Regions from separate parts of the Acidovorax sp. 1608163 genome, predicted to be linked through region 1. Evidence: predicted binding sites of a transcription regulator. Region 1 holds the regulator's gene; each other region holds the start of a gene.
The links. Region 1 encodes NrdR, which represses ribonucleotide reductase genes. Its sites were predicted from a motif close to CACNANATNTNGTG; they were not measured.
Positions count from the first base shown of each region.

Region 1 (9,706 bases):
CCACCACCACCACTTGCCCCGGTTTGGCAGCGCCAGTGGCCCCCTTGGGGATCAGGACATCCTGCCCATAGCGCTTGTCCTCAGGGGCCACCAGCCATACGCCGCTTTCCTGCAACAAACGGCCAATGATGGGCTGAAAAGGACGCTCAATGATTTCAACGACCCGCCCCTCAGGGCGGCCGCGGCGGTCCTGGCGAACGATGCGCACACGCACACGGTCCTTGTGCAACACAGCCCGCATCTCGTTGGGAGGGATGAAGATATCGCCATCCCCGTCGTCGCGGATGACAAACCCATGCCCATCTCGGTGCCCCTGAATGCTGCCTTCGATTTCGTCAGACAGGTGTGCAGGCGCTGCGCCGGGGGTGTTTTTTTTGATATACAATCTAAATCTTTCCTGAAATGCCCAGGTGGCGGAATTGGTAGACGCACTAGTTTCAGGTACTAGCGAGTAACATCGTGGAGGTTCGAGTCCTCTCCTGGGCACCAAGTTTAACGACAACCGATGACGGTTTTCTAAATAAAAAAGCCACTGCCTCTGCGGTGGCTTTTTTTATGGATGGCAAACGGACTGCACAAGCCATCCTTCAAAAAAATCAAGACAACTTATAAAAACAGGAAAAACCTGTTCTATAATTCAAATCTTTCCTGAAATGCCCAGGTGGCGGAATTGGTAGACGCACTAGTTTCAGGTACTAGCGAGTAACATCGTGGAGGTTCGAGTCCTCTCCTGGGCACCAAATCATTAAAAAGCCGTTGCACATGCAACGGCTTTTTTGTTTTGCGCTAACCCTTTTTGGCAAAGTACCTCGCCGCAGCCCATTGGCCTTCACGCATGCCAAATGCGTTACAGACCTCGCCGAAACTCAGGAGAGAAAGAAAGATGGTTCAGGGTAGGCACTGGAGCAAGATCGCGCTGACACACCAGCGCACCCAATCCGCACTCAATGGTCAGGGATCAATCGCTTGCCAAGGCAAAAAGCCTCATCCTGCGCGTAACCCAGCGCGTCATAAAAACCAAGCACCTGCACATTGCTGGTCCGCACCAGCACATTGACCTTGGGGCAGCCTAGCGCCAGCAGACGCTGCTCCACTTCCTGCATCAGCCGACGGCCCAAAGCCGCCCTCTGATGCTCTGGCGCGACAGCAAGGTAGTACACCGATCCACGGTGACCATCGTACCCCGCCATGGCAGATCCGACCAACACCTCCACACCCGCCGCATCAGCCTGCGTGGCCACCAAAAAAAGCCCGGGCTGAAAGCTTCGCTTGCGCTCAATATCCTTGTACGGATCATTCCAGGGGCGCACCAGCCCACAGGCATGCCAAAGCGCCACCACCTCCGACTCGTCAGCCGAGTCGAAGGTGCGGATGCACAGCGCAACAGCGGGCATGGGCAGAGTTACTTGCGCAGCAATGCCTTCAGCACATTTTGCAAACGCCGTGCACCGGCGGCGTCGCTGGCACTGGCCAACACCTGGGCTGCATCAGCACCCCAGGTTTGGTCTGGCGCCGGATCGTTGCGGCGCGTGAGCAATTGCAGTTGCAGCATGCGGCGAGCGGCGATGTACTCTGCCGGAGTGGGCACTTCGGCGGCCATTTCCAAGCGCAACAGCGCCTGGGCCGCATCACCCTTGGGCGCTGCAGACAAAGCCTGCGTCCAGGCCGAGCGAACGGCTGGCGTGACACGCCCGCCCAGATCTTGAGCACTGGGCACCTGCGCCGCATCGCGCTTTTCCCAGGCCGACAGCAACTGGGTCAGGGCTTCGCCATGGGCCTGTGCCGCCAACTTTTTCAGCGCTTGCTGGGCATGCTCCATGGCATCGCGCTGGGCTCGGAAAGCAGCATCCCCCAGACGAGGGCCACGGTCTTCGCGCTCTGCACGGTCGCCAAAGCGGCCTGGACGGTCATTGCGATCACCGAAACGCCCCTCCGTACGAGGACCACGATTGGCATCGCGGTCACCAGGGCGCGCATCGCGGCGATCACCTGGGCGTGCTCCACGACCGGGGGCGGCCGGGGCTTCTTTTTTCATACCGGGTCGATCATCACCACGCACAGCCACCACTGGACGGGCCACTGGCTTGGGCGCTGCAACAGGCGCAGGGGTCGCCACGTCCTCAGAAGTTTCTGAAGAAGTCTCAACCGCTCCTTCTTTAGGAGCATCTTGCGCTGATTCAACGGGCGCTGGCGCCTGATTTGACTCATCTTTTTGCGCCGTCTCCACGGCTTGGGCAGCTTGCGCTTGTCCACGCAAAGCAGCCTCCAGGGCCTGCATGGCAGAGCGAATCTGCTGTGCGTCACCCGTGGCGTTAGCAGCCTCCAGCGCCTTGGAGGCATCCACCACCACACGGTCTCTCGCACTCAACTCAGTCACTGCACGCTCACGGTCTGCAGACTTGCGATTGAACGCCTCATCAATCGGCTTACGGAAAGCATCCCACAGCTTTTGCTCGTGCTTGCGATCCAGAGGCACAGACTGAGCCTCGCCTTGCCAGCGCTGCTGCAGCGCCTTGACCGCATCAATGCGCAACGTGGGCGCTGCGCCCAAGGCCGTAGCCTCTTCAATCATGGCATGGCGCCGGGCCAGACTTTCCTTCTGGGCTGCCTCAAACGGCGCGGCAGCGGCGGCAATGGCCTGCTTCCACAACGGCTGCAACTCGGCAAACAGCTTTTCACCGATATGGCCGCTTTCGCGCCAACGGTCGCCAAACTGGTACAGCGCACGATGGATGCCCTTCCAATCGCCAGAGGCTGCATGCTCCTGGGCCCAGGCCTTGACCTCTTCGATCAAAGCCAGGCGCTGGGCCTTGTGCTCAGCAGCCTCCGCCCGGATCTTGTCCAGCCATGCTTCCACCACTTTGTGGGCTGCATTGCAGGCCTCGTCAAACTTCTTCCACAACCCGTGGTTGGGTGCACCACCCTGGTCGGCTTGCTTCCATTGCTCACGCAGCTGGCGCAGGGTTTCCTGCATCTTGCGCCCACCCAAGGCCTGGCCTTCAGGGCGATTGAGCAGCGCTTCGGCCTTGGCCACCAACTCTTCACGCACCTGATCGGCACTCCAACGCTGCCAGCCTTCCAGCTCACCAGCGGCCACCAAGGCAGCATGCACTTGCTGCTCCAACGCGGCATCCAGGTGCTTGCCATGGACCTTCAGCACGGCGCGCAAAGCGGCAGCCGCACCCGCGCTGGCCTTGCCGTGGCCTTCGGCAGTTTCCTTTTCTAGCACGACCAGCGCTTCGCGTACGGCCTGCACCGCCTTGTCGCGCACCTCGGGGGCCACCTTGGGCTTGGCCGGACGGGCCGCCTTGGCCGCTGCGGCAGCCGCCTCAGAGGGCAGGCCCCGCGCCACACGCAACTCATCAGCCCACACAGGCACAGGCGGCAGTGGGGCATTGGCATCCTCGGCCGCCGCAACCGCTTGGGCCAGCGCAGGCTGAAATGCCTCCCACACCACCAGCAACTGGGACTTGGAAGCATCCAACAGCGGGGGAAAACGGGCTTCCACACTGGCCCAACTGGCATCACCTGCCAGACCAAGGGCTTGCTCTTGCCAACGGGCGACATCCGCCCCCAGCAATTCCAAGGCGGCCTGCGCATCACGCCAAGATTTTGTCGATAGCACTTCAATGCGCTGCGCGAGCAGTACGGCCGCTTCGCGCTGCACCTGGACACGGTGCTGCAGGTCTTCAATCACCTTGACGCGGTCGGCAATTTGCACCTTGAGCACAGACAGGGGCTCACGCGACAGAGGTGCACCTGCCTTGGCGGCATCCCGCTGCCAGGCTAAAGCGTCAGCGATATTGAGCTTGGAGGCCGCCAGCAGTGCCTGGGCTTTCTCGGCCCACTCGGCCGCGATCGCTTCTTGCCCCTTGGCCCGGCGAATCTCATCCAGACGCTCGCGCACCGCGCGGGCCGCGCCCTTGTCCCGGCCACTCAGCTCCTTGAACACCTCTTGCAGTTGCTCAGGCGCCGGCTGCGTGGTGAGCCAATCGCGGATACGCGAAGCGCGCTCACCAGAGGTCGCTGCTGAAAAAGCACCACCAGTCAGTGCGTCCAGCGGGTGCAACTCTTGGGTTTTGGCCGGGGCCGGATTCACTTCAGGGGCTTCAGACATTTTGCTGCGGGAAAAAAAAGGAAACATGGATCAATCAAAAACGAATGGGGCCTGGAGGCCAACACCCCTAACCAGACCAGCCATGGCACCGGCCTTACAGACAGGCCATGGCAAAAGAAACTATTGTCACAGACAGGCCAACCGACCTGCGTGGGGATGATGCCCGGGCATCATCCCGATCAACATGACATGGCACAAACACCCCCTGCCCATGCACAGCAACCCTGCTGGCCAGTGACCAGGGTCTAGGGCAACCCCAAGGGCAACAGCGCCCATTATCTATATATATGCAAAGGCACCGATTGACAGCCCCTGGAGCCGAGGAAAAACCAAAGGGGTGTCAACCACACCAAGCGCCAGCCCACAAACAAGAAAGCCCGATGAACACGGCCATGTGGCTTGCTCACCGGGCTTGACGGCTGACACAACGGTCTTTGCCATCGCTTCGCAACGCGGAGGTTCACGTCCCCGCTGCGAGGGGGCAATGGATTGCCCCCATGGGGTGCCATGAAAGCCTCGTCTGCTGCACCTAGGCACTGAATGCGGTTGGAGGGAGATTTGGCTTCGTCCGGCGATGCCTGATCTTTCAGGCGCCTCCACGTTAACAAACTACGCCAACCGCTTCAAACAGCAATTTCAATCACCACACATCAATTGATTGAAAAAATCTTTCAAACAACACCCTCCCCTCGACAAACCGAGGCCACAAAGCACTTCCTCCGTCAAAAATATGGATGCAATCACAGTGTTTTTATAATTTTTATGTCTTAAAATAATTTTTGATAGTATTGACCATGAATTAAGTACCCTCCTAGAATCCGCCAGCCTTCAAAACCAAGGCTGGTAAAAACCCCAACCCGCTGCCGAACCCGGCTAAGTCAACTCTGCCAGCGTCGCAACCTGCGATCGCACCGACACAGAGTTTGATGGCGTACCAATCCAAGCGGACACCCGCAACCGCACTGCCAACACCGGCAGGCGCCCCGTGCGGAATCCGCCTCAGAAAGGAAGAGCTATGACAGCGTCAGGAAAAATAGTCTCCGGCGTACGAACCTTCGTTGCCGATGTGACCAACGGTTTTCTTGAGATCACCCACAACAGCTTTGCCCTCATCGGCTTGGCAGTTGCCTTTGTGGCCATCACTTTGACGGCCCGACCCGACCTGCGCCAAGCCGGCGAGGAGCAGCTCATGGGCTGGCTTCAGGCCCGGCAGGTCGCAGCCATTGGCATGCCCGTTGAGCCCGAGGCCAGCGAGCGCGCCACGGCCAGCAACCCCAAAGACCTGCCCAAAGAGCAGGCTGCGGTGGCCTTCTGGCTCAGCAAAAAATACAAGGTGGCAGCAGAGCCCCTGAGCGCGCTCGTGGCGGAAGCCTACGAAATCGGCGGGCGTACCAAGCTGGACCCCACGCTCATCCTTGCCATCATGGCGATTGAGTCCAACTTCAACCCCTTCGCGCAAAGCGCGGTGGGTGCGCAGGGCCTCATGCAAGTGATGACCACGGTGCACACCGAGAAGTACCAGAATTTTGGCGGCCACTTTGCCGCGTTTGATCCCGTCTCCAACCTCCGGGTTGGCGTCAAAGTGCTGCAGGAATGCATTGCACGTGCAGGCTCGATCGAAGGCGGGCTGCGCTACTACGTGGGCGCAGCCAATTTGGCAGACGACGGCGGCTACACCGCCAAGGTGATGGCCGAACATGCCCGCCTGAAGCAAGTGGCCAGCGGCCGCTCGGTGCCACTGAACGCACCGACGATGCTGTCAACCCAGGCGCCAGCGACACCAGCCCAGGCAACCCCCACAACCTCGCGCAACACGCCTTCCGCAGCAGGGAACGACAGCAAGGTCGCGCTGCTCACGACCGGGCTCTGACAACCCGGTCAGCGGGCCACCAAGGCACCGCCATGGCCCGCAGCGGGAGCACATTGCTTCGCACAGCCCCACAGCAAAGTCAGGCAAAGTGGCAGTCCCCAGACCTCAGCTACACTACGCGGGTACGCAACTGGCGATAGGCGCAAGGCCCTCACGGGTGTTGCCGCTGACGTGGAAACCAGCAAGAACCTGCTTCTTGTGAACCACTGGGGAGCGTGCCGCAAGGTCCCAAGACTTTGCGTTCCGCCGTTCGCCTGGGCAGCCCTTGTTTCAAGGGACACAAGTTCATAGGACTGCCAACACCATGTACGACCGCAATATTCTTGTCGAACAAACCGATCCCGAGCTGTTTGCCGCCATCCAGGCTGAAAACGCCCGCCAAGAGCACCACATCGAGCTGATCGCCAGCGAGAACTACGCATCCCCTGCCGTGATGTGGGCGCAAGGCACCCAGCTCACCAACAAGTACGCCGAAGGCTACCCAGGCAAGCGCTACTACGGTGGCTGCGAGCATGTGGATGTGGCCGAGCAACTGGCCATTGACCGCGTCAAGAAGATCTTCGGCGCCGATGCCGCCAACGTGCAGCCCCACTGCGGCGCCTCCGCCAACGAAGCCGTGTTCCTGGCCTTCCTCAAGCCCGGCGACACCATCATGGGCATGAGCCTGGCCGAAGGCGGCCACCTGACACACGGCATGCCGCTGAACATGTCGGGCAAGTGGTTCAACGTGGTCAGCTACGGCCTGGACAAGAACGAAGCCATTGACTACGACGCAATGGAAGCCAAGGCCCGCGAACACAAGCCCAAGCTCATCGTGGCCGGTGCATCCGCCTACAGCCTGCACATCGACTTTGCCCGCTTCGCCAAGATCGCCAAGGAAATCGGCGCGATCTTCATGGTGGACATGGCCCACTACGCGGGCCTGATCGCTGCGGGCGTGTACCCCAACCCCGTGCCCCACGCTGATGTGGTGACATCGACCACCCACAAGAGCCTGCGCGGCCCCCGTGGCGGCATCATCCTGATGAAGGCCGAGCACGAAAAGGCCATCAACAGCGCCATCTTCCCCGGCCTGCAAGGCGGCCCGCTGATGCACGTGATCGCAGCCAAGGCCGTGGCCTTCAAGGAAGCAATGCAGCCCGAATTCAAGGCCTACCAGGAACAAGTGGCCAAGAACGCCAAGGTCGTGGCCGAGACGCTGACCGCACGCGGCCTGCGCATTGTGTCGGGCGGCACACAAAGCCACGTGATGCTGGTCGACCTGCGTGCCAAGGGCATCACCGGCAAGGAAGCCGAGGCCGTGCTGGGCGCCGCCCACATGACCATCAACAAGAACGCGATCCCCAACGACCCTGAAAAGCCGATGGTGACCAGCGGCGTGCGCATTGGCACCCCTGCTATGACCACACGCGGCTTCAAGGAAGAAGAAGCCCGCATCACGGCGAACCTGATCGCCGACGTGCTGGACAACCCACGCGATGAAGCCAACATCGCCGCCGTGCGCGCCAAGGTCAACGCCCTGACCGCACGCTTCCCTGTCTACCGCTAAGCCGTCAAGCCGATAGCGATCAGCGACCATGAAATGCCCCTTCTGCAGCCACCTGGAAACGCAAGTCGTTGAAACACGGGTGTCTGAAGACGGGGTGTTCATTCGCCGTCGCCGCCAGTGCGGCGCGTGCGATAAGCGCTTTACCACCTACGAACGGCCGGAAGTGAACTTCCCGGCCATCGTCAAAAAAGACGGCCGCCGCATCGAGTACGAGCGCGGCAAGCTGCTCGCCTCCTTCAACCTGGCGTTGCGCAAGCGCCCGGTGAGCACCGAGCAAATCGACAGCGCCATTGAGCGCATTGAAGAAAAGCTGCTGAACCTGGGCCAGCGCGAAGTGAACTCGGGCCGCATCGGCGAGTTGGTGATGCGCGAGCTCAAGAAGCTCGATAAGGTCGCCTACATCCGCTTTGCGAGCGTGTACCGCAGCTTTGAAGACATTGATGAGTTCCGGGCACTCGTAGACGAAGTACGCAAGTAAGTCACTGCACCTTGCATTGGCGACCCAGGGCAAAACTGCCGCAGACTGCACTGCAGTCATTCCACTTCTTCGGTAGCCCAGCGCCCAATTGCTACCAAATTTATAGCTGCCAGCGCTTTAAGCACAATCGCTAGAGGCCTTTTTGACTTAAACTCCAGCAAAAGCCCCAGCGCGCTTGCCGCCTGATGTGCAGTGCGAGGCAACGATCCCACAGGCATCCATCCCAGGCGGCGGGCTCACCCCGCAGTGGGCCGGGTCCGTAGACCTGGTAGCCACCGCGCAGGGCGAAGCCCCTCAAGCCATCAGCGCACCACCCGCTGGATGCGATTGGTGGCAGGTGGCACCACCGGGTTCTGCGCCCGCACATAGGCCTCCAGGGCATCCAGGTCCTGATCCCCCCCAGGGTGTCACGCCCCTCAGAAAATACGGTGAACCCATCGCCCCCACTGGCCAGAAAGCTGCTGATGGCCACGCGCACCTGGGCGCCCTCTTCCAGCGGCTTGCCGTGCAAAGTCATGTGGCTGATGCGAGCCCCCGCAGGTTGCGAAAGGTCGTACCGGTAGCCAAAGCCTTCAGACACCGACAGCACCCGAGGCGCCTCTGGCCGGCTGGTGCCGCCGCTGAACTGCTGCTCCAGCACCGCGCGAATCTGAGCCCCGGTGTAGGTGCGCACCATGATGTTGTTGCCAAAGGGCTGCACGCTGAACAGCTGCCCATAGCTCAAGCGGCCCTGGACATCAGGCACCAGGTCGGCACGCAGGCCACCGGGGTTCATGAACGACAGCTGGGCACCGCCCTTGTCGGGCGCCTGGGTAGCGGCCAGCTGCGCGTCGGCAATCAGGTTGCCCAGCGCGCTTTCCTGGGATGCGGCACGCGCCCGCAGCACCGGGGCGCTGGCCCGCCCCACAGGCCGCTGGGCCAGTGGCTCGGCCGCAGCGCGGTAGCGGGCCACCAGTTGGTGCACGAAGGGGTCTGCAGCGAAGGCTGGCACGGCCGGGTTCAGCGGCACCAGCCCCTGGCTGCCGGTAAAGGCCTCGCCTTGCACGATGTGGTTGTGTGCCGCCTTGCGCACCACGCGGCGGGTGCTCAGGTCCACCTGCAAAGCCACCTCGGTCACCAACGAGCCATATTGCCCCGCACTGGTCAGCAAAAAGGGCCGTGCGGGATTCACCCGGCCGTAGTCGCACACATAGGCCTGGTGGGTGTGGCCCGACACCACCACATCCACCGCAGGGTCCAGCCGCTCCAGGATGGGCACGATGTCCCCATTGATGCCCGAGCAGCTCTGCTCCAGCACCTTGGCGTTGGTATAGCCGCCTTCATGGATGGCCACCACAATCACATCGGCGCCTTGGGCACGCAACTGGGGAATCAGCGCATTGGCGGTGCTCGCCTCGTCTTCAAAGCGCAGGCCCTTCACCCCCGAGGGGCTGACCATGGTGGGCGTGGCCTTGAGGGTCATGCCAATAAAGCCCACGGTCACGGTCACCCCGCCTTGGGTAAAGCGCTTGATGCCCGTGGCAGGCAGCAGCGGCTGCCCGTCTTCACGCAGGGTGTTGGCGGCCAGAAAGCCAAAACGCGCCCCCTCAAAGGGCTTGCTGATCTGGCACGGCTCGCGCACCGTGAACTTCTCGCAGCCGCCCCGCTGCAGGCGCAGCAGTTCCTGCCAGCCCCGGTCAAACTCATGGTTGC
Region 1 covers NZ_CP033069.1:1,343,157-1,352,862, reverse strand. Annotated here, with positions in the region: gene rnr (ribonuclease R) at 1-385, opposite strand, end outside; tRNA gene EAG14_RS06050 (tRNA-Leu) at 405-489, shown strand; tRNA gene EAG14_RS06045 (tRNA-Leu) at 656-740, shown strand; gene EAG14_RS06040 (GNAT family acetyltransferase) at 945-1,394, opposite strand; gene EAG14_RS06035 (DUF349 domain-containing protein) at 1,403-4,144, opposite strand; gene EAG14_RS06030 (lytic transglycosylase domain-containing protein) at 5,133-5,987, shown strand; ZMP/ZTP riboswitch at 6,104-6,254, shown strand; gene glyA (serine hydroxymethyltransferase) at 6,292-7,536, shown strand; gene nrdR (transcriptional regulator NrdR) at 7,565-8,014, shown strand; partial or broken gene EAG14_RS06015 (bifunctional UDP-sugar hydrolase/5'-nucleotidase) at 8,317-9,706, opposite strand, start outside.

Region 2 (9,706 bases), 1.6 Mb from region 1:
GCACCTCGGCCAGGGCGGCGGGCAGGCCCGCTTGCAGCGTGGGCTCGCCGCCTGAAAACACCACCCCATCGATCAACCCCCGGCGCTTGCCCAAAAAGGCCAACACCTCGGGCCATGGGGTGGCTGCGGGCACCGTGGCGTCCAGCAGCTCAGGGTTATGGCAATAGCCGCAGCGCCAGGGGCAGCCCTGGCAATACACCACCGCCGCCAGACGGCCTGGAAAGTCGATGGTGGTGAGCGGCGTGAGGCCGCCCACGCGCAGCCCGCCTGGCCAGGCCAGTGGGGCTGCGCCTGCCGCATCAGCCACAGCAGCGCGACTCGTTGAAGAACTGGCGCTCATGGTGTTCGCCCTGCTTGCCCACGTTGAAGCTGGCCACCGGGCGGTGGTAGCCCATCACGCGGGTCCACACCTCGCAAGGCTGGCGCTCGGCATCGGTCAGTTGCACGGCAGCGCTGGCCACGGCAGTGTGTTCGGTGGATGAGAAATGGGTCATGGGATGGATCTCCGAAAAAGGGGAGGAAGGACAAAAAGGGGCCACCGTTGTGGCCTGTGGCCCCGGGGGTATCGGCCCAGGGCCGATAGGGTGCTGCAGCTATCGCCATTGCACTTCAATTTGCTATGCATTTAATAGCTGCTCGCGCTTTTATATTGGGCGCTGGAGGCACTTTTTATTCAAAACTGCCCCACACCGTTTCAGGCAGCCAGGGCCGCACGCTTGGCGGCCAGCCGCTCTTCATCGCAGCGCGGGCAAAACGGGTGTTCGCCCGCCAGGTAGCCGTGCGTGGGGCAGATGGAGAACGTGGGCGTGATGGTGATGTAGGGCAGGCGAAAGTTCGTCAGCGCCCGTTTCACCAGCTCGCGGCAGGCCGCACCGCTGGAGACGCGCTCGCCCATGTACAGGTGCAGCACGGTGCCGCCGGTGTATTTGGACTGCAGCGCCTCTTGCCGCATCAGGGCCTCGAACGGATCGTCCGTGAAGCCCACGGGCAGCTGCGAGGAGTTGGTGTAGTACGGCTGCTCGGCCGTGCCCGCCTGCAAGATGGCAGGCCAGCGCTTTTTGTCTTCTTTGGCAAAGCGGTAGGTCGTGCCTTCGGCGGGCGTGGCCTCCAGGTTGTAGAGGTGGCCGGTTTCTTCCTGGAACTGCGTCATGCGCTCGCGCACGTGGTCGAGCAGGCGCAGGGCCAGGCGATGGCCCCCTTCGCTGGTGATGTCTTCGCGGCCGTGTGTGAAGTTGCGCACCATCTCGTTGATGCCGTTCACGCCCAGCGTGGAAAAGTGGTTGCGCAAGGTGCCCAGGTAGCGCTTGGTGTAGGGAAACAGGCCCTGGTCCATCAGGCGCTGGATGAGCTTGCGCTTGGTCTCCAGGCTTTGTTTGCCCAGCTCCATCAGGCGGTCGAGCGCGGCGAGCAGGCCCGCTTCATCGCCCGCGTGCTGATAGCCCAGGCGTGCGCAATTGATGGTGACCACCCCCAGGCTGCCGGTCTGCTCGGCGCTGCCGAACAGGCCGTTGCCGCGCTTCAAGAGCTCGCGCAAATCGAGTTGCAGGCGGCAGCACATGGAGCGCACCATGTTGGGTTCCAGCTCGGAGTTGATGAAGTTCTGGAAGTACGGCAGGCCGTACTTGGCCGTCATGTCGAACAGCAGCTGCGCGTTCTCGCTCTCCCAGGGGAAGTCCTTGGTGATGTTGTAGGTGGGGATGGGGAAGGTGAACACCCGACCCTTGGCATCGCCCGTGGTCATCACGTCGATGTAGGCGCGGTTGATGAGGTCCATCTCCACCTGCAAGTCACCGTACGCGAAGGGCATCTCTTTGCCAGCGATCACGGGCACCTGCTCGCGCAGGTCCTCGGGGCAGGTCCAGTCGAAGGTGAGGTTGGTGAACGGCGTCTGCGTGCCCCAGCGCGAGGGCACGTTGAGGTTGTAGACCAGCTCCTGGATGCACTGGCGCACGGCGGCGTAGTCCATGGCATCGATGCGCACAAACGGTGCCATGTAGGTGTCGAAGGACGAGAACGCCTGCGCGCCGGCCCACTCGTTTTGCAGCGTGCCCAGGAAGTTCACGATCTGTCCCACCGCCGAGCTCATGTGCTTAGGCGGCCCTGCCTCCACCTTGCCCGGCACGCCGTTGAGCCCCTCGTGCAGCAGCGTGCGCAGCGACCAGCCCGCGCAGTAGCCGCTGAGCATGTCGAGGTCATGGATGTGGATATCGCCATTGCGGTGCGCCTCGCCGATCTCGGGCGTGTAGACGTGCGACAGCCAGTAGTTGGCCGTGACCTTCCCTGCCACGTTCAGGATCAGCCCGCCCAGCGAGTAGCCCTGGTTGGCGTTGGCGTTCACGCGCCAGTCGGCCCGCGTGAGGTATTCGTTGATGGAGCTTTCCACATCGACCAGCGTCTGCTTATCCGCGCGCAGCGTGGCGTGCTGCTCGCGGTAGACGATGTAGGCGCGCGCCGTGGCCAGGTGGTTGGCGGCGATGAGCGTCTGCTCGGCCACGTCCTGGATCTGCTCCACCGTGGGGGCTTCGCCGTGAAAGCGGTGGATCAACACCTTGGTGACTTGCGCGGTGAGCAACGCGGCTTCTTCGGCGCCATATTCACCCGAGGCCTGGCCCGCACTGGCCAGCGCAGCGCGGATGCGCTCCGCATCAAAAGGAGCGCGCTGGCCGCTGCGCAAAACAACTTCGCGGGGCAAAGTGACGAGGGTGGACGCCATGGGTTCTCACAATCCAACGAGGGTTTAAAACACTACCTATAGCGTCAACGATACCCACGAAACACTATAGGTAGTTTGATGAAGCGCAACGGGCGATGACGCAACCACGCAATCCGCAGCCCAGCGTGACGCGCCTCAAGACATTGACATACGTTGCGTATGCCAATTAACATACGTAGCGTATGTCAAAGGAGGAGCGCATGTCGCAGCGCCGCACACGGGCGGAAATGATGGAAGAGACCCGGGCCAAACTGGTGGCCACGGCACGCCACGCCTTCGCCGCACAGGGCTACGCACACACCTCCATGGACGACCTCACGGGCGAAGCAGGCCTTACACGGGGGGCGCTGTACCACCACTTTGGCGGCAAGGAGGGCTTGCTGGTGGCCGTGATTGAGCAGATCGAAGCCGAGGTGGGCACCCAGCTGGACGCGGTATCGCAGGCCGCGCCGACCCTTTGGGACGGTTTTTGCCAACGCTGCCACACCTATCTGGAGCTGGCGCTGGAGCCCGAAATCCGCCGCATCATCCTGCAGGACGCAAGGGCCGTGTTGGGGGATGTGCCCCAGGCCGCCCAGTCCGTAGGCATTGCAGCACTGGAAGCGTCCTTGGAGCAGCTGATGGAAGAAGGCACTGTGGCGCGGCATCACGCTGGCGTGACGGCTCGCATGCTGTACGGCGCTGTCACCGAAGCCTCCTTTTGGATCGCCGAGCCAGATGACGATCCCTCCATCAAGCTGGCCCAAGCCCTGGACGGGCTGGACCGCCTGCTCAACGGGCTTCGTGCCTGACCACCACCGCTTGACCCCAGCCCACCCATTCAAAGACTTTATGCAGTGGAACAACTCCACCCACCGTTTCGGCGCCATCGCCCAGCTCTTTCACTGGACCAGCGCAGCCGCTTTCATCGGCGCATACGTGGTCGTGTACTACGTCATCTGGTTCATGGACGACACCTCGCCGGAGTCCCTGCCCGTGCTCAACATTCACTGGGTGCTGGGCCTGCTGGTGGGGTTTGTGGTCGTCCCCCGCCTGCTGTGGCGCCTGTGGGCTGTGCAACCTGCGCAGCCCACAGGCCCGGCGTGGGAGCACGCACTGGCGCATGCCGCCCACATCGGGCTGTATGGCCTGCTGATCGTGATGCCTGTGACTGGCTACATCGGCACGGGCGCGCCCACGGACTTCGGCCTGTTCACCGTGACCGGCTTCAACGAGACTGCGGCCTTTGCATGGGTCAGCGAGTCCTTGCACGTCACCTGGGATGAGTTTGAAGCGCCGGTGGATGCCGTCCACCACTTCCTGGGCAAGTTTGTGGCCTGGGGCGTCGTCGCACTGCATGTGGCTGCAGCGCTGTACCACCACTGGGTGCGGCGCGACGGCGTGCTGCAGCGGATGTGGCCTGGCGGAGGACCGCAGCCCAAGTGACACCACCAGCCCCGGTGCGCCACAATGGCGCCCATGCTGACCCTCCAAGACATCCGTGACGCCGCCACCCGCCTACAAGGCCAGGTGCTGGACACCCCTTGCGTTGAATCCAAGACGCTTTCTCACATCGTCGGGGCGCAGGTGTTTCTCAAGTTCGAGAACCTGCAGTTCACCGCATCGTTCAAGGAGCGCGGCGCCTGCAACCGGCTGGCGCTGCTCACCGATGAGGAGCGCGCACGCGGCGTGGTGGCCATGAGTGCGGGCAACCATGCCCAGGGCGTGGCCTACCACGCGCAGCGCCTGGGCCTGCGCGCGGTGATCGTGATGCCACGCTTCACCCCCGGTGTGAAGGTGGAACGCACCCGAGGCTTTGGCGCCGAAGTGGTGCTGCACGGCGACACACTGGAGGAAGCCCGAGCACACGCCTATGCGCTGGCCGATACGCAACAGCTGACCTTTGTGCACCCCTATGACGACGAGGGCGTGGCCGCAGGCCAGGGCACGCTGGGGCTGGAGATGCTGCAAGCCGTGCCCGACCTGGACACGCTGGTGATTGCCGTGGGCGGTGGCGGCCTGATCTCGGGCGTGGCCACAGCGGCCAAGGCACTCAAACCCGGTATCGAAATCATTGGCGTGCAAACCCAGCGCTTCCCAGCCATGGTCAATGCCATTCAAGGCACGCACCACCCGCAGGGCACATCGACCATTGCCGAGGGCATTGCCGTGGGCACACCGGGCAAGATCACACAAGAGATCATCAAGCGCCTGGTAGACGACCTGGTGCTGGTGGACGAAGGCGATATCGAGCAGGCCGTGCTGATGCTGCTGGAGATTGAAAAGACGCTGGTCGAAGGCGCTGGCGCTGCAGGCCTGGCCGCGCTGGTGCGCTACCCCGAGCGCTTCAAGGGCAAGCGCGTGGGCCTGGTGCTGTGCGGCGGCAACATCGACCCGCTGCTGCTGGCCGCCATCATTGAGCGCGGCATGGTGCGCTCGGGCCGCCTGGCACGCATCCAAGTCAGCGCACGCGATATACCCGGCGTGCTGGCACGCATCACCGCCACGGTGGCCGACGCGGGCGCCAACATCGAAGAGGTGCACCACCAGCGCGCCTTCACCATGCTGGCCGCACAAAACGTGGACATTGAACTGGTGCTGCAAACCCGCAGCAAAAGCCATGTCGAGCAGGTGCTGCAGCAACTGCGGGCCGCGGGCATGGAAGCGGCCCTGATGTGAGCGCCTGACCCGTAAAGACCCGCAGACGAAAACGCACGGGAACCGCTAGAATCGCGCCAACATTCAGCACTGGAGCCATCACCATGTCGGACCACAGCCCCTCGCACACCACTTCCGAGCCATCGCCTGACCCCGTGGAAAACGTGGTCTCCGTCATGCCCGTGGTGCTGCCCGTCATGGGCGGTGTCATCATGTTCCTGTTGGCCTTTATTGCCGTCAAAATGGCCTGAGGCGCCCCCTGCGCCCCAGAGCAAAAGCCCCGCACTGCGGGGCTTTTTTTCGTTTGGCGCCACGCGCTGACCCGCCTTGACCACGGCCCCGACTTCACCCATTTTTTGCAAGGAATCCACCCATGCGCAGCGGCAACGCACTCGTTTTGTTTTCTGGTGGCCAAGACTCCACCACCTGCCTGGCCTGGGCCTTGAGCCACTTTGCCCATGTCGAGACCATCGGCTTTGACTATGGCCAGCGCCACCACATCGAGCTGCAGGCACGCCACGCCGTTCTGGAGGCCATGCGCGCGCAGTTCCCGCAATGGCGCGGCAAGCTGGGCGACGACCACATGCTGGACTTGGGCGTGCTGGGCCGCATCAGCGACACAGCACTGACCAGCGAGACCGAAATCCAGATGACTGCGGCCGGCCTGCCCAACACCTTCGTGCCGGGGCGCAACCTGCTGTTTTTCCAGTTGGCAGCGGCCGTGGGCTACCGGCGTGGTCTGCACACGCTGGTGGGGGGCATGTGCGAGACGGATTTTTCGGGCTACCCCGATTGCCGTGACGACACGCTCAAGGCCCTGCAAGTGGCCACCTCGCTGGGCATGGGGCAACGCTTCACCTTTGAGACGCCGCTGATGTGGATCGACAAGGCCGACACCTGGGAGATGGCCCATGCACTGGGCGGTGACGCGCTGGTGGACATCGTGCTGGAGCAATCGCACACCTGCTACCACGGCGTGCGTGGTGAGCGGCACGCCTGGGGTTACGGCTGCGGCACCTGCCCCGCCTGTGCGCTGCGCAAGGCCGGTTTTGAGCGCTGGACAGCCAGCAAAGCCCCCTGAATGGCCCAGGCTGAGGCCCCACAGCCTCCATAATCACCACATAACCCCATGCAATTTTTGCATGGATTTGACCCGAGTCTGACAGACAAAACGGCGACAGATTCATAAAATCGTCATCCCAGCCGACCCGCGGAATGCGTGGAGACGCCTCCACACCGTGGGGGTAGCCACACCTGTTTCGCCCGCCGACTGAGCACAGGCACCGCGCTGTGCAAGGGGTGGCCCGCCCAGCGCTCCCTTTGCCAACGCTTGCCGCAAGCCGTTTTTTCAAAGGCAGCGCTCAGCATCGCAATTGCGCCAGGTCTTTGTCGTCGTGAGCCGCACGGTTCGCTTCCTTTGAAAAAACTGTTTTTCAACTTAGGAAGCTCCCGATGAACGCACCCACCATGCAGGGCCTGAATCTCAACGCCCCCGCTTACGTCAAGAACCCACGCCTGCTTGCCTGGGTGGCCGATATGGCTGCTCTGTGCAAGCCCGACAGCATCTTCTGGTGCGATGGCTCCAAGGAAGAGTACGACCGCCTGTGCGAGCAACTGGTCAAGGCGGGCACCTTCAAGAAGCTCAACCCCGCCAAGCGCCCCGACAGCTTCCTGGCCTGTTCTGACCCCTCGGACGTGGCCCGCGTGGAAGACCGCACCTACATCTGCTCGGCCCAAAAGGAAGATGCAGGCCCCACCAACAACTGGATGGAGCCTGCCCAAATGCGCGCCACCCTGCAGCCCCTGTTTGACGGCTGCATGAAGGGCCGCACCATGTACGTGGTGCCTTTCAGCATGGGCCCATTGGGCAGCCCCATTGCCCACATCGGCGTGGAACTGACCGACAGCGCCTACGTGGCAGTGAACCAGCGCCTGATGACCCGCATGGGCAAGGCGGTGTACGACGTGCTGGGCGTGGATGGCGAATTTGTGCCTTGCATGCACACCGTGGGTGCCCCCCTGGCGGCAGGCGAAACCGACAAGACCAGCTGGCCTTGCAACCCCACCGTCAAGTACATCGTTCACTACCCTGAAACGCGCGAAATCTGGTCGTATGGCTCGGGCTACGGCGGCAACGCCTTGCTGGGCAAGAAGTGCCTGGCCCTGCGCATTGCGTCCACCATGGGCAAGAGCCAAGGCTGGCTGGCCGAGCACATGCTCATCCTGGGCGTGACCAACCCCCAGGGCAAGAAGTATCACGTGGCAGCAGCCTTCCCCAGCGCCTGCGGCAAGACCAACTTCTCGATGCTGGTGCCACCCACAGCGTTCGAAGGCTGGAAGGTCACCACCATTGGCGACGACATCGCCTGGATCAAGCCCCAGGCCGACGGCAGCCTGCGCGCCATCAACCCTGAAGCGGGTTACTTCGGCGTGGCCCCCGGCACCAACACGCTCACCAACCCCAACTGCATGGCCAGCCTGGACAAGGACGTGATCTTCACAAACGTGGCCCTGACCGACGACGGCGACGTGTGGTGGGAAGGCATGGACAAGGACTCCGGCAAACTGCCCGATCACCTGATCGACTGGCAGGGCAAGGACTGGACGCCCGCCATCGCCAAGGAAACCGGCGCCAAGGCCGCCCACCCCAACGCCCGCTTCACTGTGGCCGCCACCAACAACCCGGCCCTTGACTCGGCCTGGGACGACCCAGCCGGTGTGACCATCGACGCGTTCATCTTCGGCGGCCGCCGCTCCACCACCGTGCCACTGGTGACCGAAGCCCGCAGCTGGACCGAAGGCGTCTACATGGCCGCCACAATGGGCTCCGAGACCACTGCCGCTGCCTTTGGCCAGCAAGGCGTGGTGCGCCGCGACCCATTCGCCATGCTGCCGTTCTGCGGCTACAACATGAGCGACTACTTCCAGCACTGGCTGAACATGGGCGACAAGATCACCGCCGCCGGTGGCAAGCAGCCCAAGATCTACACCACCAACTGGTTCCGCAAGGACGCGGCTGGCAAGTTCGTGTGGCCTGGTTATGGCGAGAACATGCGTGTCCTGAAGTGGATGATCGACCGCATCGAAGGCAAGGCGCAAGGCGAGGAAACCATGTTTGGCGTGGCCCCGCAGTACGCTGAAATCAACTGGACCGGCCTGGAGTTCTCGCCTGAGCAATTCAACACCGTCACCAGCATTGACAAGGCCGCGTGGACCGAAGAACTCAAGCTGCACACCACGCATTTTGAGCAACTGGCCTACCACCTGCCCCAAGCCCTGCTGGACACCAAGGCCGCTATTGAAAAGCGCCTGTCGGCCTGACCGACACATGGCTGAGCCCATTTGGCGCGCACTTGCGCGCTGGGCTCAGGCCTCAATCAGCCGCCCCGCCTTTGTGCCGGGCGGCTTTTTTGTGGGCATCTGCGGGCAACCGCATATGCAACCAAACAGCCCGGCACCTCGCCGTGCGAGCGTGCATGAAAAAAGCCGTGGACGTTGTACCGTCCACGGCTTGAATCTTGGGCTCAACCCCGGTGCTTATCCAGGGCCTGCCGCAGCTTGGAGTAACTTGATGCTCAGTAGTAGCGACGGATATCGCTCACGGTGGGCACGCCCATGGCATGGTTCAATTCGGCCATGATGCGGGGGTCCTTCAGGGCAACTTGCCAGGTGCGCTCGTCTTCAGCGGCGCGGGCGCGGTTTTCAGCCCAGGCCTTGGCCGAGGCGCGCAGGGCCACAGCCATGCGGCGGGCAGGCATGGTCAAGAGGGCCAGGGCGGCAAAGGCCACGAGCCACAGCACCATCCAGGCGGCCAGCAGGTGGCCTTCGCTCCAAGTGTCGATCACTTGGTTGGCCACGACCAGCAGGGCGGAAACCACTGCGGCCAGCAGCAAAGAGGCAGCACCGCGGGTGCCGTCAAAGCGCGACGCCATGTCCTTGATGGAGGCGGCTGCGTTTTCGGCGCGGGTCACGCCAAGGTGTTCGGTGGGGTAGTCGACGTGTGCGAAATTGGTCATTTTGGAAGTCCCTTTTCAAACGCTTTTGGCGAGATTGCCGGGCGAATGCATGAATCTTAGGGTTTACCCTTTATCTATTCAAATTTATATTTTGAATTCTTTACATTCACATTGATGATGATCGAGCCATGACCTCACCCAAGACATCGCCCAAAGCATCGCTGGTGAACTTCCGATCACTGGATTTGAATCTGCTGCGTGTCTTCGATGAGGTGATGGCCGAGCGCAGTCTGACCAAGGCTGCGCACAAGCTTTCCATCACCCAACCGGCCGTCAGCAACGCCATGCGGCGCTTGCGTGAAGTGGTGGGTGACGAGCTGATGGTGCGCAGCGGCCAGGG
Region 2 covers NZ_CP033069.1:4,745,808-4,755,513, forward strand. Annotated here, with positions in the region: gene EAG14_RS21140 (anaerobic ribonucleoside-triphosphate reductase activating protein) at 1-340, opposite strand, end outside; gene nrdD (anaerobic ribonucleoside-triphosphate reductase) at 300-494, opposite strand; gene EAG14_RS21150 (ribonucleoside triphosphate reductase) at 695-2,713, opposite strand; gene EAG14_RS21155 (TetR/AcrR family transcriptional regulator) at 2,914-3,504, shown strand; gene EAG14_RS21160 (cytochrome b) at 3,515-4,138, shown strand; gene EAG14_RS21165 (threonine ammonia-lyase) at 4,172-5,371, shown strand; gene EAG14_RS22990 (hypothetical protein) at 5,455-5,601, shown strand; gene queC (7-cyano-7-deazaguanine synthase QueC) at 5,724-6,431, shown strand; gene EAG14_RS21175 (phosphoenolpyruvate carboxykinase (GTP)) at 6,803-8,671, shown strand; gene EAG14_RS21180 (hypothetical protein) at 8,926-9,366, opposite strand; gene EAG14_RS21185 (LysR family transcriptional regulator) at 9,495-9,706, shown strand, end outside.
Region 2: EAG14_RS21150 (ribonucleoside triphosphate reductase) is a predicted target of NrdR. The motif match lies at 2,776-2,789, and genes of this name have one in related genera.

Region 3 (9,706 bases), 290 kb from region 1:
CCCACCGGGCTGCATGCACGCACCTGGATGACATCCACCCACGCCGACCCGCAAAGCCGTGGAGAGCGCCTGTGCGTGATGTTCTTGCATGACCTGCGGGAACTGGAGGCGCGCCTGCGCACCGAAAAGTTGGCCGCCATGGGCCGCATGTCTGCTGCCGTGGCGCATGAAATCCGCAATCCGCTGGCCGCCATCGTCCAAGCCAACGCGCTGCTGGAAGAAGACCTGCAAGACCCTGGTCAAAAACGACTGGCACAAATGGTGCAGCAAAACGCCGACCGACTGGCACGCATTGCCGAGGAGGTGCTGGACATTGCCCGCGTGCAACACCAGATCAGCCATGCGCCGGCCTCCACGCTGGCACTGGATGCCAGCGTGGCCCAGGTGTGGAGTGACTGGTGCGCCCAGGACCCCGCCAAGCGCCAAGGGCAAATCCTGCTGAATGCGCCGATGCTGCACGTAGAGTTTGATACCGAGCACCTGCGCCGGGTACTGGTCAACCTGCTGGACAACGCCTTGCGCTACATGGGGCCCCATGAAGACTCGTTGCAAGTGCAAACCCGCACCAGCGTCACAGGCCAGATCACGCTGCAGGTCTGGAGCGACGGTGCCCCCATGGACAAATCTGTGGAGCGCCACCTGTTCGAGCCCTTTTTCTCCTCAGAGAGCCGCTCCAGCGGCCTGGGCCTCTATATATGCCGCGAACTGTGCCAAAGGCACGGCGCCTCCATCAGCTACCAGCGCACCCACCGTACCACCGCGCGTGGCAACACCGGCGGCAATGCCTTCACCGTGGCGTTCAGGCGCACCACACGCCCCCAAGAAGCCGCCACGCTATTCGACTCCATCGTGATCTGAGAACCATGAACGCCACCGCTGCCTCCATTTTGGTCATTGATGACGAGCCCGACCTGCGCACCCTGTACGAGTTGACCTTGCTGCGCGAGGGCTACCGCGTCGAGACCGCCTCGACCGTGCAAGAAGCCCGTGAACAGCTCAAGGGCCGCCCCTTTGATGTGGTGATCACCGACATGCGCCTGCCTGACGGCTTTGGCATGGAGATCCTGCAAGACCTGCGCGACCAGCAACGCCGCGAACGCTGTGTGGTCATGACCGCCTATGGGTCGGCAGAGAACGCGGTGGAGGCCCTGCGGTCGGGCGCGTTTGACTACCTGACCAAGCCGGTCGATCTCAAGCAGTTCCGCTCGGTCGTGGCCTCTGCCGTGCAGGGCACCGGCGCGACACCCGCCCCCCGAGCGCCCCGTGCGGGCACCACCCAGCGCTCATCGGCCTCTGGTGGCGAACAGGCTGCCACTGCGCCAGGGATCGTGCCCGCAGCGCTGGCACGTATGGTGGGTGACTCCGAAGCCATGCGCAACGTCAAGCAGCGCATCGCCAAGGTAGCGCGCGGCATGGCCCCCGTGTTGGTGCACGGCGAATCAGGCACCGGCAAGGAGCTGGTGGCCCAGGCCTTGCACGCCTGCAGCCAACGCTCGGACGGTCCCTGCATCGCTGTGAATTGCGGCGCCATCCCGGAAAACCTGCTCGAAGCAGAGTTCTTTGGCGCGCGCAAAGGGTCGTACACCGGCGCCAACCAGGACCGCGACGGCTACTTCCAGGCGGCACGGGGCGGCACACTGTTTCTGGATGAGATCGGCGACCTGCCTCTGGCCATGCAGTCGAAACTGCTGCGCGCGATCCAGGAGCGCAGCGTGCGCCCCCTGGGTTCGACCCAGGAGGAAACAGTGGATGTGCGCATCGTCAGTGCCACCCACCGCGATTTGGCCGCCGATGTCCAAACCGGGCGCTTTCGCCAGGACTTGTACTACCGCCTGAATGTGATCGAAATCGTGATACCGCCACTGCGTGAGCGCCGGGAGGACTTGCCCGCCCTGTGCACCACCTTGCTGGCGCGCATCAGCCAAGAGTCCGGCATGCCCGTGCCCCGACTGAACGAAGCGGCCTTGCAGGCCATCGCATCGCACCCCCTGACAGGCAATGTGCGTGAGCTGGAAAACCTGTTGCACCGCGCCGTGGCGCTGAGCGAAGGGGACGAATTGCAAGTGGAGTGGCAAGGCGACGCCACACCGCCGCAACCCTCAGCCCGCCCCGAGCCCACGCCCGACCAACACACCCACGGCACGCCGCATTCGGCGGCAGATTGCCCCGCCTTGCCCAACGACTTGCAGGCCTGGCTCGACCAGCAGGAGCGGGACATTCTGGTTCGGGCACTGAAAGAATCCGGGTTCAACCGCACCGCTACGGCCGCGCGGCTCGGCATCAGCCTGCGCCAGATTCGCTACCGCATCGCCCGACTGAACATTGCGGTGCCCAACGACCAGGACTTTCTGGACGAGATCGGCTGACATGGCCGCAGCCCCATCGGCAGACCTGTGGGACGGTGGCTGGCACCGCGATGCCATGCGACTACCTTCCCCCAACCACGGCCCCCGCCCTGCGGACGCCAGGCAGTCAGTGGACTTGGTCGTGGTGCATTCCATCAGCCTCCCGCCCGGGCACTACGGCACCGGGGCCGTGCAACAGTTGTTCACCAACACCCTGGACTGGGAGGCCCATCCCTATTTCCAGCAGATCCGTGGATTGCAGGTGTCGGCCCACTTCTTTATTGAGCGCAGCGGGCGCCTGTGGCAATTTGTGGACTGCGACCAACGGGCGTGGCATGCAGGCCAGTCGGCCTATCGCGGCAGAACCAACTGCAACGATGACTCGATTGGCATTGAACTGGAGGGACTGGAGGGGCATCGCTTTGAATCCGCACAGTACCTCACCCTGGCAGCGCTTTGCCATGCCTTGGCCGAACGTTACCCTCTGCGATATCTGGCAGGGCATGAGCATGTAGCCCCCGGGCGCAAGCAAGACCCAGGGCCTGGATTCAATTGGCACAAACTGGCAGAGCTGCTGACCCAAAGCACCCTGGAACTCCCCAGTCAAGTGACCCCTCGCTAAACCCGACCTGTTTTCAGGTTTAAAAATCGGGGCAGATTCAGGGTAGGATCGCCCCCCTTCCAAAAAGACAAACCAAGCACTGAGCGCCGCAGCGGGCCAAATACCGCGACAGCCCGCACCACCACAAGGTCTGCTCTTCCAAACCGTGTGGCACAGCGGGTTTTCACGCTCTGCACCCACCCCTGAAGGGGTGCAAAACAGCTGGTTTCCAGAAACCCAACACCCAAGGCATTACACTACCGGTAGTGTCTTGAACACAATCGACACACCATATATAGTGTGCGACAGCCGAAAGGCTGGCGCACCACTCTCGCCTTTGCAGCAGCCCCAGCGGCTGCCCACACACCCCAGTCAGCCCACAGAAGAGGACACCCATGCAAGCTGCTTTGAACACGCCCGCCACCACGCACGCCACCCCTGAAGAAGCCGCAGGCGACGCCGCCAACACGGCAGCCAACGCCCAAGGCCACTACCAGATCATTCGGCGCAACGGCGCGGTCGTGCCCTTCGAAGCACCCAAGATTGCCATCGCTCTGATGAAAGCCTTTTTGGCGGTGCATGGCACCCAGGGCGCAGCATCGGCCAGCGTGCGCGAGGTGGTAGACGCCTTGACGCAGGGCGTCAGCCGCGCGCTGATGCGCTCACGCCCCGGTGGCGGCACATTCCACATTGAAGACGTGCAAGACCAAGTCGAGTTGGGCCTGATGCGCGGCGGCCACCACGAAGTGGCCCGCGCCTATGTGCTGTACCGCGAGCGCCGCACACAAGAGCGCGCCAATCTGGTCAAGCAACATGCCCCCGCCGTGCCTGTACTCCATGTGCTGGACAACGGCCAGCGCGTCACGCTGGACCTGCACCGCCTGCAGTCCCTGATCGAATCGGCCTGCGTTGGGCTGGGCAAAGACATCAAGGCAGACCCCATCGTGGCAGAAACCATGCGCAACCTCTATGACGGAGTGCCCATGGACGAGGTGTACAAGGCGTCTATTTTGGCGGCCCGCACCCTGATCGAGAAAGACCCCGACTACACCTACGCCACCGCACGCCTGCTGCTGCACACCATCGTGCGCGAAGTGCTGGGCCGGGACGTCACGCAAGACCACATGGGCGCAGCCTACGCCGAGTATTTCCCCCAATTCATCCAAAAGGGCGTGGACAACGAACTGCTGGATGCACGCCTGCTGAAATTCGACCTGGCCCGTCTGGCGACAGCCCTGAAGCCCCAGCGCGACCTGCAATTCGACTACCTGGGCCTGCAAACACTGTACGACCGCTACTTCCTGCACGTGCGCAAGAGCCGCATCGAGTTGCCCCAAGCCTTCTTCATGCGTGTGGCCATGGGCCTCTCGCTCAATGAGAAAGACCCGGAAGCCCGTGCCATCGAGTTCTACGAAGTGCTCTCCAGCTTCGACTTCATGTCCAGCACGCCCACACTGTTCAACAGCGGCACGCTGCGCTCGCAGCTGTCGAGTTGCTACCTGACCACGGTGCCCGACGACCTGGACGGCATCTACGAATCCATCAAGGAAAACGCCCTGCTGTCCAAGTTTGCTGGCGGCCTGGGCAACGACTGGACCCGCGTGCGCGCCCTGGGCTCGCACATCAAGGGCACCAACGGCGAGTCCCAAGGCGTGGTGCCGTTCCTCAAGGTGGTCAACGATACGGCCGTGGCCGTGAACCAGGGCGGCAAGCGCAAGGGCGCCGTCTGCACCTATCTGGAAACTTGGCATCTGGACATCGAAGAGTTCCTGGAGCTGCGCAAGAACACCGGCGACGACCGCCGCCGCACGCACGACATGAACACGGCCAACTGGATCCCCGACCTGTTCATGCGCCGCGTGATGGAAAAGGGCACCTGGACCCTGTTCTCGCCATCCAACGTGCCCGATCTGCACGATCTATTTGGCGCAGACTTCGAGAAGGCCTACGTGGCCTATGAAGCCAAGGCCGCCAGCGGCGAACTCAAGCCCAGCAAGACCTTGCAGGCGACCGACCTGTGGCGCAAGATTTTGACCATGCTGTTTGAAACAGGCCACCCCTGGATCACTTTCAAGGACGCCTGCAATGTGCGTTCGCCCCAGCAGCACGCTGGCGTGGTGCACTCGTCCAACCTGTGCACGGAAATCACGCTCAACACGAGCGACACCGAAACGGCCGTGTGCAACCTCGGTTCGGTCAACCTGCGCCAGCACTTGAAGGATGGCCAGATCGATCACGACAAGCTGAAGAAGACCATCACGGTGGCCATGCGCATGCTGGACAACGTCATCGACATCAACTACTACGCCGTGACGAAAGCCCGCGACTCCAACCTGCGCCACCGTCCGGTGGGTTTGGGGCTCATGGCCTTCCAGGACAGCTTGTATGAGTTGCGCATTCCCTACGCGTCGCAAGAAGCCGTCGAGTTTGCCGACAAGTCGATGGAGGCCATCTGCTACTACGCCTACTGGGCATCGACCGAACTGGCCAAGGAACGCGGCCAATACTCCAGCTACAAAGGCTCGCTGTGGGACCGCGGTATCTTGCCCTTCGACACCCTGGACATGCTGGCGCAAGCCCGTGGCGGCTACGTGGAAGTGGACCGCTCCGCCACGCTGGACTGGGATGCCCTGCGCAAGAAGATCGCGCAGGACGGCATGCGCAACTCCAATTGCGTGGCCATTGCCCCCACAGCCACCATCTCCAACATCATCGGCGTAGATGCCTCGATCGAACCATCGTTTGGCAATCTGTCGGTCAAGTCCAATCTGTCGGGTGAGTTCACCGTGATCAACGGCGGCCTGGTGCGCGACCTCAAGCGCCTGGGCCTGTGGGACGACGTGATGATCATGGATCTCAAGCACTTCAAGGGATCGCTGCACCCCATCGACCGCGTGCCCGCCGACATCAAAGCGCTGTACTCCACCGCTTTCGAAGTGGAACCGAAGTGGCTGGTGGAGGCGGCCTCGCGCCGCCAAAAGTGGATCGACCAGGCCCAGAGCCTGAACATCTACATGGCCGGTGCATCGGGCAAAAAGCTGGACGACACCTACAAGCTCGCATGGGTGCGTGGCCTCAAGACCACCTACTACCTGCGCACGCAAAGCGCGACACACGTGGAAATGAGCACCGTGAATACGCGCCAGCTCAACGCTGTCTCGTCCGGTACCGAAGGCACTTCGGCCCAAGGCGCGCAAGCCCACAGCAACGCGCCCGAAGCCTCTGCCGCAACCACATCAGCAGTGCCAGCCACCGACGTTCAATTCACGGCGATTGACGATGTGGCTTGCGAGGCGTGCCAGTAACCACAACCACGCGGCACACCGACCCCAATTGGTGTGCTGCGCATGTGCTGTGAAGCAACAAATCGTTGCTGCATAACGCTTCAGTGCTTTCCTTTTTGCAGCACTGCTTTCATAATCCGAACACTGGAAAATCTATGCTGACCTGGGACGAAGAAGTCAAGCCCTCATCGCAAAATCAAACGGACGGCGGTCTGCAAAACAACCGCCAAGCAGAGCAGTCTCCGCTGTCTTTTGAGTCCACGGCATCGCAGCCTGCAACCAGTGCACAGCAGGCCCCAGCAGCCACACACCGCCGTGTCAATGCAGCAGACAAGCGCATCATCAACGGCCAGACGGACGTCAACCAGCTCGTCCCGTTCAAGTACAAGTGGGCCTGGGAAAAATACCTCGCCACCTGCGCCAACCACTGGATGCCGCAAGAGGTGAACATGACGCGCGACATCGCGTTGTGGAAAGATCCGAATGGGCTGACCGATGACGAGCGCCGCATCATCAAGCGCAACCTCGGCTTCTTTGTGACCGCCGACTCGCTGGCCGCCAACAACATCGTGCTGGGCACCTACCGCCACATCACTGCCCCCGAGTGCCGCCAGTTCCTGCTGCGCCAGGCGTTTGAAGAAGCCATCCACACCCATGCCTACCAGTACATCGTGGAGTCGCTGGGCCTGGATGAAAGCGAAATCTTCAACGCGTACAACGAAGTCCAGTCCATCCGGGACAAAGACGAGTTCCTGATTCCCTTCATCGAAGCGATCATGGATCCGAACTTCCACACCGGCACGCTCGAAACCGATCAGACACTGCTCAAGTCACTGATCGTTTTTGCCTGCCTGATGGAAGGGCTGTTCTTCTACGTCGGCTTCACACAGATCCTGGCGCTGGGTCGGCAGAACAAGATGACCGGCGCGGCCGAGCAATACCAGTACATCCTGCGCGACGAGTCGATGCACTGCAACTTCGGCATCGACTTGATCAACCAGCTGAAGCTGGAAAACCCACACCTCTGGACCCCAGAGTTCAAGGCCGAGATCAATGCCCTGTTCATGAAGGCCGTGGAGCTGGAATACCGCTACGCCGAAGACACCATGCCGCGTGGCGTGCTGGGCATGAATGCGTCGATGTTCAAAGGCTACCTGCGCTACATCGCCAATCGCCGCGCCACCCAGATCGGCCTGGAGACCCTCTTCCCGAACGAAGAGAACCCATTCCCATGGATGAGCGAGATGATCGATCTGAAGAAGGAACGCAACTTCTTTGAAACCCGGGTCATCGAGTACCAGTCGGGCGGCGCCCTGTCTTGGGACTGATCAGATCGCGCACTTTCGGCCATGGACGCTTACACCACACCCCGCTCACAAGTACCCTCACAGAAGGGGCTCGGCGGTGGTGTTTCCGTATTCATGGTGATGGAGCTCAAGAAGCGTCCATCACCATGGATCGCTTCTTGTCCACTGCAGACAGGAAGTGCTCTTTGCTAATTGACCCAAGGAGAACATGATGGCAACTGCGAAAAAACCGGCCGTAAAGAAAGCCGCCCCTGTGAAGAAGGCTGCTGCTCCAGCGAAGAAGGCTGCTGCTCCAGCGAAGAAGGCTGCTGCTCCAGCGAAGAAGGCTGCTGCTCCAGCGAAGAAGGCTGCTGCTCCAGCAAAGAAGGCTGCTGCTCCAGCGAAGAAGGCTGCTGCTCCAGCAAAGAAGGCTGCTGCTCCAGCAAAGAAGGCTGCTGCTCCAGCAAAGAAGGCTGCTGCTCCAGCGAAGAAGGCTGCTGCTCCAGCAAAGAAGGCTGCTGCTCCAGCAAAGAAGGCTGCTGCTCCAGCAAAGAAGGCTGCTGCTCCAGCAAAGAAGGCTGCTGCTCCAGCAAAGAAGGCTGCTGCTCCAGCGAAGAAGGCTGCTGCCCCAGCGAAGAAGGCTGCTGCTCCAGCGAAGAAGGCTGCTGCCCCAGCGAAGAAGGCTGCTGCTCCAGCGAAGAAGGCTGCTGCCCCAGCGAAGAAGGCTGCTGCTCCAGCGAAGAAGGCTGCTGCTCCAGCAAAGAAGGCTGCTGCTCCAGCAAAGAAGGCTGCTGCTGCAAAGAAAGTGGTGAAGGCTCCTGCCGTGACTGCAGCCCCTGCTGCCCAAACCACACTGAACCCCCAAGCTGCTTGGCCATTTCCTACAGGCTCCAAGCCCTAAGGAATTCGCGCTTTACCAAGCCCAACCCGGTGCCCTGCACCGGGTTTTTTTATGCCCAAACACTACTGAGAACCTGTTCTAAAAACGAGGCCGTGCCTGCCAACGCCCTCTCTCAAAGTAGTAGGGCGCGCCACATCAACAGCGCGCCATGGCACCACACCTCAGGCGTATTCTGTCGGAGAGAAATCCAGGGTGTAGTTCTGCGGGCCGCGCTGCGCGATCTTGAGCGCCCCCACCCGGTTGCCCAACTCGGCACAGCGCACGAGCGGCCAACCCTGCTCCAAGCCGAACAGCAACGCACCGCGCCACGCATCGCCACAACCCGTGGGGTCCACCACCGCCGCAGGCTGAGCAGGTGCCACACGGGTGCATTCGCCGGCCACCCACACATCCACACCCTCGGCACCCAGCGTGACGACCAAGCCCTGTACCTTGCGCGAAAGGTCCGACAGACTCAGGCCCGTGCGGTCGCACAGCATCTTGCCTTCATAGTCATTCACCGTGACCCAAGTCGCCTGCTCGATGAACTGAGACAGCTCGGCACCATTGAACATGGGCAAGCCTTGGCCTGGATCGAAAACGAAGGGGATACCCGCCGCCACAAACTGTGCTGCGTGCTCAAGCATGGCATTGCGACCGTCCGGCGAAATGATGCCAAGCCGGATCCGAGGGTCTGCAGTGATGCGGGTCACATGCGCCTGCATCATGGCCCCTGGGTGGAATGCCGTGATCTGGTTGTTGTCACGGTCGGTCATGATCATGGCCTGCGCTGTGTAGGTGCCATCCACCTGCTTCACAAACTGGTCGCTGATGCCCAAAGCCGAGAGGCGCTGCAGGTACTCCGCACCGTCCGTTCCCAAGGTGGCCATCGGCAAGGCCTCGCCACCCAGCAGCTTCAGGCTGTAGGCGATGTTGCCCGCACACCCCCCAAAGTCACGGCGCAAAGACGGCACCAGGAAGGAGACGTTCAAGATGTGCAACTGGTCCGGAAGGATCTGCTCCGCAAAGCGCCCCTCGAAGGTCATGATGGTGTCGAACGCCAGAGAACCACAAATGAGAGCAGCCATAGGAAACAATCAAAAAAAGAAAAATCAAGGATAGAAAGCCAGCAGGCGGTAGCCCGCCACCCGCGCGCCCCCCGTGGTGACCAGCACAGACACGGCGGCATTCCACTCGCCACCTGCAGGCAGCTCTTGGGGCGCCGACATCTCCGAGGGCAGCAGCACCCGCCGCAGCACCGGTTGGTCTTGCGCATCGGTCAGCGTCAGTTCCACGGCCGGCATTTCCAG
Region 3 covers NZ_CP033069.1:1,052,101-1,061,806, reverse strand. Annotated here, with positions in the region: gene EAG14_RS04785 (PAS domain-containing sensor histidine kinase) at 1-858, shown strand, start outside; gene EAG14_RS04780 (sigma-54 dependent transcriptional regulator) at 864-2,366, shown strand; gene ampD (1,6-anhydro-N-acetylmuramyl-L-alanine amidase AmpD) at 2,368-2,967, shown strand; gene EAG14_RS04770 (ribonucleoside-diphosphate reductase subunit alpha) at 3,342-6,251, shown strand; gene EAG14_RS04765 (ribonucleotide-diphosphate reductase subunit beta) at 6,386-7,558, shown strand; gene EAG14_RS23210 (histone) at 7,749-8,417, shown strand; gene EAG14_RS04755 (carbohydrate kinase family protein) at 8,579-9,484, opposite strand; gene EAG14_RS04750 (DUF3426 domain-containing protein) at 9,509-9,706, opposite strand, start outside.
Region 3: EAG14_RS04770 (ribonucleoside-diphosphate reductase subunit alpha) is a predicted target of NrdR. The motif match lies at 3,234-3,247, and genes of this name have one in related genera.